DNA from 2 places in the Fictibacillus sp. 23RED33 genome. Region 2 is predicted to be linked to the other one. Evidence: riboswitches for the same ligand, from Rfam matches in the RefSeq annotation. Region 2 holds a riboswitch; the other holds the start of a gene.
What was found. A riboswitch is a leader RNA that binds a small molecule or an ion and turns the genes downstream of it on or off. The one in region 2 is predicted to bind cyclic di-GMP.
Positions count from the first base shown of each region.

Region 1 (4,796 bases), on a different contig from region 2:
AAAAAGGAAAACCGCTATATTGATAGCTGATTTTCCTCCATTGTGACCGTATCCAATTTTAACGTATTTCTTCCTGCCGCCTTTGCCTCGTATAGCAGCACATCAGCTCTATGAATCATTTGCGAAGGCTTCTCACCTTCTACATAACTCGCAATGCCATAACTAAGTGTAACAGGTAACTCATTATCACCTGATATATACGGAAAGGTTTCTAAATGCTTATTGATCGTTTCAATCGTATTTTTCACTTCTGTTCTGCATGTAGTATGGAGAATCCAGGCGAACTCTTCTCCACCGTAACGATAAGCTTCTCCTTCTTTTAAAGAAATGAAACGTTTAAACGTTGCACCTACAAGCTTGAGCACCTCATCACCAATTAAATGGCCGTGCTGATCGTTAAACATTTTAAACCGATCAATATCACATAATACAAGTGTAAAAGGTTTATTCTGTTTTGTTTTTTCCAATACGTCCTCTTGAAATTTCCGATGATTCAGCAAACCTGTTAAATAGTCTTGTTCAGATTGAAGCTGATACATATTCTTCTCGAAATAATATTGTCTTTCTTTTGAGGCAATCACACCGCCGTAAAAAGCGATCAACCATAAGAAGATGCTCTTCATTAAAAATTCAAAGGAAGAGAGCGTGTTCATATACCCACTATCTCTTATAAAAAAGTAACAGAGAATGGTAAAACTCACTGTTCCTACTATAAAAGCGCCCTTTAACCTCCAATACAGAGCAGCATGGATAACGATTAGGTAACCAACAGCAACAAACGCACTATCAGCTCCACCAGTAAGCTGCATCAACCATGCATAAGCAAGACAATCAAAAACAATTCCACCTCTTGTAAAAACACGGTAGTACAGTGACGTCTCTGGCAATCGGTGTAATACAATTTGTGTGGATGTCATATATATAATGCCGATTATAAAAAGGATCGGAAAAGTTTCCGTTTCATAATTCAAAACGCTTGATATAGGTTGATAATAAAAAACAGGTATGCAAAGAATTAAAAAGAACCACCGTAACAAAGATGATATGGTTTCAGAACGGTGTTCCGTAATCGTAAATGAATCTTTCATGCATTCAACTTCCTTTACGTTATACGATCTGCGAAAAACATAGCAGAAAGGCCCATTATTTTACATGATCAAATCAGTGATTTATTCTCACTTCTAGCTCTTTTGTTCGTGTACATACGCTCATCAGCAAGCTGCAGGTAATAGTCTATGTTTTCACATGCATCTGCAAGTAATTCTATTGCACCATATGCCAATGAGATGGATTCATTCCAAACGATAAGCTGACTTTCTAGTTTTTCAGTTAAGATGTATGCTTCATCTTCAGTAATTCCTGGTAAGAGAAAAACAAATTCATCTCCACCGAATCTAAATCCAGAGAACAATTTTAGTCGCTTTGAAAGTTCTGCGATCTGCTGAAGTATCTCGTCACCCGCGTGATGCCCTAGCTCGTCATTGATTAATTTAAAGTTATTGATATCAAACATGACAAGTGTAAGAGGAAGCTTAAGTCTATTTGCCTTTTCTAGCTCCTTTTCTAAACAATCATAAAAGTAGCGACGATTATACAGATTTGTTAATGGATCACGAATGCTAATCTCCTTAAGATCTTTAAACTGTTGAGAAGAGAAACCGCTTAGAAATCCTGTAACAGCATGGTGAGAAATCCGGTTCCAGCGATCTAACATAAATAGTTGTATAACTAACGGCTCGTTGGACGTTGCTTTTTTCACTTCAAATAAAACGGATTCACTAATACTCGTTGTAAAACACGCAAGTGCTTGATGAGGAATTCGTTGATGCCTTAAAAAATGAATACCTGATCGAAACGCTTTCTGCTCTCCTTGTTTTAAAAAGGATTTGAATCGTTCTTCTTCTAAAAACACTGCATGTACAATCCCGCGTAAAAATTTCTCTAGTATCTTCTCGTATTGCTCAACAAAACCGTTTAGAAACGTATGAAAGTCTTCATTTTTTCTTAGATGTTCTTTGTGTGTATGTATCATGGCTGGAATAGACTTCATAAATTCTGGTAACAAGTTTTTTTTGAGTGCGCGTAAGTCTAGTTGGAAGTTTTCCATTCTACAACCCCTCAAATCCCTCAAAAATTACATACAAAAAGCCATCACCTAATAAAGGGAATGGCTTCAATTTATGTTTTAGATACTTTTAACCTCTATGAACACATTATTCCTGCAGAGAAACTACAAAATACGAGAATAAAGCTTCATAGAAACGCTTGTGTCTAAACACGAGTCCGTTTCCCTTTGGCAACCGGCTGCCATTGCATGTTCACCATACTTTAGGCCCATAGCTTTGCGTCCCAGCTTTTCAACTGGTTTGCCCTTAATAACAAAGGTTTTTATTGATTTATAGTTATTATATCCTACTAAGGTAATTTGTGCCAATGATTTTAATAGTTCTTTAATCCTATTATTTTAGGCTTTGTTTTTTGGATATTTTTAACTTTCTATAGTACCTATACCCAATCCTTACTCCATTCAAAACAATATAAGGAATCTTTATTGGAAAGTAATACAGCGTTTTCTTGTAAAAAGTAAAATAAGCTTTCCTTAAATCTTTCCATTTCCTGCAAGTTTCGTATCGGCTAAAATCAGATACGTCTACAATAATTCCTCTATTATTGGATATCATGACATTTTTTCCATGTACATCGTTAGGAAACAATCCTTTGTCTTTTGCATGCCTCACTGCTTCATCGATGTCATAAATCACATTTTCAGGAATTTTTACACCTTTATGCACACAGTCGTACAGAGTCATTCCTTCAATACGTTTTAAGATTAAAAAACGTTGTTCGGAATAATAACAAACAGAAAATCCAGGGTGTGTTCCTAGTCGATCATAAACCTTTTTTTCCTCTAATAATCCATGCTCATCCCTGCCGTAAATCTTAACTACATATGCTGGATGTTCAGGATGTGAAAACACCGCTGCATAGTTCCCACAGCCCAGCATCTGCCAAGGGTGTGGTGTATTCACCGGACATACCGGATCAAATGGGCTGCGGCTTTCAATCATTATTTCTCTGTTCAATTGTCTAGCTAGCTGGATAAAGTGTTCCATAAGGTTCCTCAATTCAAATTCTAATCCTATTATCATCATCTTATGTTTCTGCAATACGTTCATTGTATACAGATGTTATCGAAAATGAAACTGGCATGCTTTATCCATTATTCTACGGTCACTTGTAGATAAGAAAGCATAAGTGTTTCTGCTTTGTTTTTTAGATGAATGTTTGGAAACCTCATAATTTCACGATAACCCCTAATAAAGATTTCATATTCTGTAATATCTTCCTCACGGCGTGCATCCATAACTTTAATTCTTCTTTTTCTCAATTCAATTCGTACATCAAATAGATCTTTGCTGATTTGATTCATAATTTGTTCTACTAATGCAACGTATGGCTGTCTCAATTTAAATGGAGAGCCGCAAATAATCTGCAGATCGCGATTAAACACTGTAAGTAAAATCGGATACATCACAAATTTTTCAATAAGCGAACGCTCTTCTTCGCTTCCATATTGCACGACAATCCCCCCAATCTCAAGAAGACAAAAAACGTGAATGTACGGATAATATGTTTCTTATGTGAAAACTTCGAATCTGCTTTTTTGCCGAGCAGTATCCCTTTATTATATGACCGTCGAAAGAGTATGGAATTACAAAACGGTGCGAGATATCACCTTTTTGCGAGAGGTAGATCATTTCTATTCCAACCCGTTCTTGAATGCATCTCATTAATAAGTTAGTCATGAAGCAACCTCCTTTTTTATATTATATGCGAACAAACGTTCTTTTTATACTAGAAAAAAATACCTGCCTTACTTAAGAGGCAAGTATTTTTGTTTTATTTACTATTACCTGGAATGAAAATCAACTACTCTCGAGGCTGTTTTCGCATTGATTGTTTCTAGGAGTAATCAATATGAACAGCAAATCCTGCAGATTTAGCTTTTCGAGAAAGGTTTTCGGCATTCTCTCTAGATGTGAATGCCCCAATCTGCACCTTATAGAGCTTTTCTTCTGCAGTGACAAGTTCTTTAAACTCGTTCTGGTTAACAACAAACTTTTTTAGCTCATACTTAACATCCTCAATGAAAAATGGAAATGTTTTATCATATTGATGAAAACAGTTTAAAGGATCTGTCCTTCTTTTTGGGTCTAGCTGAAAGTGCCCTTTTATGTCCCGCGCAGGGTCCCATTGGTACATCTCACATAAATACGCAAAAAACCATACATAACGGCTGTAAGCTTTGTTAAAATCTATGGAAGGTCCATAGCATAACTCTACTCCAATCGCCCATTCATTAGCATCCGATACGTTAGAGCGAACGTGCCAAGCTTTTTCTTGCAATGGAATGATCATCAATATCTGTTTATCATCTATGAATACGTGTGCAGAAGCCTCTAGTTGTCTGCTGTTGAAATATTCGTAGTTCTGTTGAGCCGTAGAGTTAGGGTTACCAGTATCGTGCGCAACCGCATAGCGTGGTATACGGTTACCTCCTGGACGCTGCTTCCATTCTTTATTAATATGTTTAGTTGTAATCTGATACTTTACTTTCATACCAACACCTCCCATTTATTTAAATTAGAAGTGTTTGTTTATACAAAAAAAGAGCCATTACGGCTCATTTTTTTACATTCCACCTGGTTGTGATTGTGTTGTGATCGCCCAAACCCAGTAAGCTGCTCCGATCAAAAATCCAAAGCCTAAAAGCACAAAAAATAATGTTGAATTTT
Region 1 covers NZ_JACZDX010000001.1:796,177-800,972, reverse strand. Annotated here, with positions in the region: gene IHV09_RS04270 (GGDEF domain-containing protein) at 15-1,088, opposite strand; gene IHV09_RS04265 (GGDEF domain-containing protein) at 1,157-2,107, opposite strand; cyclic di-GMP riboswitch class I at 2,293-2,381, opposite strand; gene IHV09_RS04260 (serine/threonine protein kinase) at 2,460-3,113, opposite strand; gene IHV09_RS04255 (hypothetical protein) at 3,221-3,580, opposite strand; gene IHV09_RS04250 (N-acetylmuramoyl-L-alanine amidase) at 3,964-4,620, opposite strand.
Region 1: it holds a riboswitch for cyclic di-GMP, as region 2 does, so the genes downstream of both, IHV09_RS04265 (GGDEF domain-containing protein) here and IHV09_RS22735 (methyl-accepting chemotaxis protein) in region 2, are expected to answer to the same signal.

Region 2 (4,796 bases):
AAACGAACAATTCATTTACTAATAGGAATCCATTCTACTAATCTCCCATATTTTTTAAATACTTCCAACTCATGATACAGTTATATAAAATCAACACTAGGAGGTTAAACTATGACTACCACAGAAACGAAACAAAAAAAATACAACAAAAATTCAAAAACACACCTCATCAACTTCAGAAACGACTATATACAAAATTTCTGAATCAACCTGTCGTTGTTCATTTAACATCCGGCACAAAAATAAAAGGAAAGTTCACAGAATATGATTAATACAGCATTGCTTTATTGGTTAAAAAGGAAGAAGTGTTGATCTTCAAGCATGGCATAGCCGTTATTCGTCCTGATCGAACAGAGGTAGAAGAATAACAAATAAAAAGACCGTGGGTGCAATTCAATTACACTAACGATCTTTTTATTTTTGTACTAGCGTTATGACTGAAATCAAGATTAATATTCAATAAAATAGGCATAATATTTGAAAAATAATATTCAAAAATGAGAAAGAAGATATGAATACTCTATACAAATCTAGTTAACATAAAAATCCTTTGCGGAACCAAAACAAAAAACAAAACCCTGAATCCAGCCATTTTCGGCGAAATTCAGGGTTTTTGCGTTCGGGAAATACGTTCAAAAAAGCTACATAATTAAAAATTACGATCTTCCGTTTTCTCTCGATTTCATTGATTTGCTTCGTTGAAAGATTACCCCTAAAAATAGGGAAACCACTCTGCGTAAAACGTGAGATAGCCCCATAAAAACGCACCAGCTAATAAACCACAACTGACTAAGAAATTAAATACTTGTCTCGGCAACCAACGAAATAACATCCTGATCAGTACAGCAATCACAACTAATATAACAAATAAAAAAACGAAAGGAATCACAGAAATAGAAAGTTCAGCATCTCCAAGTAAATTACTTCCCATTATAATCACCCCTAATAGATATCGGGGTTCAAAAACATAAATGAAGTATACTCTCTAACTAATTTCTAATCTTAAAAAATATCTCTAACGACTCACGAATAGAGAATAGAATACTTTAAACAATAACCATAATCGTCTATACAACTTGTCCCTACCGGCATAGCATATAGGAACCGGATCCGTTCAATAGGGTCGGATTATTTTTCTAGGGGGGGAATAATCATAGGCTATAGAAACTGTTGTTGTCGTAGAAGACACGAAAGAAAATGCGAACCTTCTCGTACCGTTTACTACAAGTGTAAACGATACGAAAAGAAAAGATGCAGCTGTCATCGTAACCATCACTAAGTTCGATCCGTTTTACAAGAGAGGAGTCTATAAAAAGGCTTCTCTTTTTATTTGTCAGGATTTAAAAAGACCGCGTTCTGTTTGGAGAACTCGGTCGGTATACATTATTATTTAGAGTGGCAACATCGTTTTTTACAAACGATAGGTGGTAGTGAATGTAGAGGTCTGATCAAAGGAGTCTTTTTCAGACATGGACACTTTCTTTTTTTCATGTTTTCTCCCCCTTAACCGGCAGCTGAAAAAAACCAATACAGCGCTGGTGATATCAGGGATGCACTCTATCGGTCATACCTTTACTATATGTGTACAACCTACTGTGTGTATGATTCCACTCGTTTCTATGCAATTAAGATGCGCTGTAACTAAACATCGCACAATCTTATAACATAGCTTCAAAATCAGATATTGTTTCATCTATTTCTGATTTTGTAACGTTTACTATTTTTTGCAAGTCCTCTGTTATATGATTAACGGTTAAAAGTTCTGCTGTAATGTTTTTGATGTTTAAGTCAACTTCTTGAATTGCTTCCTTAGAGTTATCTGATAATTTCCTTACTTCTTGAGCTACAACATTAAATCCCTTTCCGTATTCTCCAGCCCGAGCTGCTTCTATTGCTGCATTTAAAGCTAATAAATTTGTTTGTGAAGATATATCTTTAATGAGTTTTGATGTTTGACTAATTAAATCAATTTGTTTTTTTAATGACTCTAATGCTTTTATTTTTTCATTAGAATTCATGATTACTATATCTACTAAATCATTAGGCATCTGTTTTAATTTAGAGATAATGTTTGTTGTGCTATTCTCTCGATTTGTAATATCTGTTGCGATTTTCAGGACTGCACTTACTGCTCCTTCGTTATCTAAAATGGGAATATATGTTACTTCGAGCCAAAGTATATTTCCATTTTTATCAATGCGTTCAATCTTCTCTTGAAATTTTTCACCTAACCTAAGGTTTTCCCATAATTTTATGTATTCTTTGCTTTCTCTGTATTCTTTTGTACAAAAGCTTTTATGATCCAATCCTATCATTTCATTACGTCTGTAACCCATCGTTTGAGCGAAATTGTCATTCACCCAAATAACTTCTCTGTCTAAATTAAATTCAATCATTGCTAAGTTGATTTCGAGAGCAGATACAAGCGCATTTAAATCTAAAATTTGGGTACTAGTCTTAATCATTAAGTGTTCCTCCCTATAGTCGGTTGCGCTACTCACTCCTATTTTTCCAAGCGCCCAAATACAGAAAAATGATCACAGTACCTTTTATTTAAAACATCGTCATTTTTAGATAAATATTTAACTTTAGTTCTTCACTATTCCCATTTACATATTGTTCTTGCTGGAAAACTCAATGTCTATCTGTAGGAATCTTTTTTCTTAAGAAACCTAAACGTAACTTTTTATTTATGTAGCACATAAGATATAAAGACCCAATCCTTATCGGGGGAACCTTCCTATCCATACCCTCCTACCTGGCTTCGGGAGGGTTAGAAAAATAGGACAAGACCGTTGTAAAAATATCAACTTTATACACATGGTGAATTTTAACTTTTCTCCATTACAATACAAATTACCATCTAAAAAAACAATGATCCTCAAGAAATGAGAGAATATATAATTCATGTATGAAAATCAAGAGAATAAATAAATATCCTCATATAAAGACATTAAATAGCCCTTGAATACACGTCGCAAAATTTTACGCATTTCAAATCAACACGAACTAAAAATCTCTTAAAACCAAAATATGAGCTTCTCAGAGCATGTACTAAAAACTACTTTGTTGCTGCTCTTAAAAAGAGTGCCAGAAGACCTCACAGACCCGTGTACGTTGGGTGTGTGAGGTCTTCTGGTGTTTACGATATTTTATTGAGCAGCATCAAGCCTTTATCCATAAGGAAAAACACCGAAATCGATGCGTAAATCATATATAAATTGATTATCCTTTATGTTATCTATCCATTTACGTATGTAATTACTACTTTCCTCTGCCTATAAACATACATAAACTCACTTCATTAAATATTTTTCCATGTTCTTAACCTAACCAAATAAACAAACTTAAATGGATTTTTCTTCATTGTTTTATAGCTATAATCTATAAGATTAAACCTTACCAAAAAGTAACCACTTCTAACTAAAAAACAGCCCGACCACCAGGTGTTCAAATGACCCCACATAGGATGATGTTGCCTGTGTGGGGTCATTTGATTTTCGAAGCGATAGCAAGAAAAAACCTGGTGTTCGGGCCCGTCATAGAAGGAAAACTTAGACTTGCAGCTCTGTAAAAGAAAAGCATAAGTTATTAAACAGATATTAAAGACTTTTTAAACCCTCAATTAGCGATGTCTTCTCCAATATTCCACACCATAATCTAAAGCAATACAAATAAAGATACAACCGATTAAAACAATAGCCTCAATCAAAAGAATCCTCCCCTTATAAAGTACGCTTAACTTATACAGCCCGTACTGCTGAACTACAAACAAATACGGATCTACACGAGTGACTACAAACGTAACATCCGCACGCTCAAACACAGAGAGTGATACAAACTGAGGTTGTAGATGTAAAAAGGTACGAATAAAAACAGAAGCCCCATAAAGGGGCAGGGACTACGTCCCCTTAATATAAAGAGACATACCTGTCACATACATTTTTTTACAATTTTAAAGCCTTTTGAGTAACTTACTTACATAAGATCTTTCAATGTTTAATAGTTTCGCTAACTCTTCGTGTGTTGTATCTGGATATTTATTTATAGCTTTCTGCAACAACCATAGCTTGTCCTCTGTCTTTTCCTTCTGGGCATCAAGATACGCTTTACGAGGCTTCATTCCCTCTCTTCGTCGTTGTTCTCTTTTAGCTTCAGTATTACGTTTTCTCTTCTCGTTACGTCCAATAATTGTCTGCAGCTGTACCTGTTCGTCTTCCGTGATATCGAGCCATCCGATGATTTTAGCGTTCTTTAGGTTGTAGCCGGCTCCTGGATAGCCTTTTTCTTTGGCTACAGTGTTCGCCTCTTCGCTATTTTTGGCTTTCCATGCCTTCTCCGCACTCTTGGTGGCACGAATCACTTCTTTTTCAGCCAATGGTTCCAAAAACTGTGAGTTATAGATTAGTGTTTGCCTTAAAGCTTCCTCCGGATCTGCCACATAACAGCACTGCCAGTATCGATAGAGAAAGAGAATGGTCTCTCGGTATCCTTTTACATCAAAGTTTCGCAGTTCCACAAGCTTCACGAGATCAAGCAGACGCGCATGGTGTAATGAGTATGTATTAAAAAGCCTTTCAACAGTCTTACGACGTCCTCGTGTCTTTTTCTTTGGTTGAAGATCTGGTAAGTATTCGTTTTGAATATCACGAAGTACGTATCGATAATCATGCCGGTATTGAACTTGGACAGCTTCTCCGTTTTTGGAATTAATGCTGCCATCAAGACGGAATACACGTGCAGCATCCGTCGCTCGTGTGTCTCCGCCCATTGCTTTCAACTGTTGTACAAAATGA
Region 2 covers NZ_JACZDX010000017.1:5,090-9,885, reverse strand. Annotated here, with positions in the region: gene IHV09_RS22060 (hypothetical protein) at 713-931, opposite strand; gene IHV09_RS22735 (methyl-accepting chemotaxis protein) at 1,659-2,465, opposite strand; cyclic di-GMP riboswitch class II at 2,474-2,557, opposite strand; gene IHV09_RS22050 (replication protein) at 3,956-4,796, opposite strand, start outside.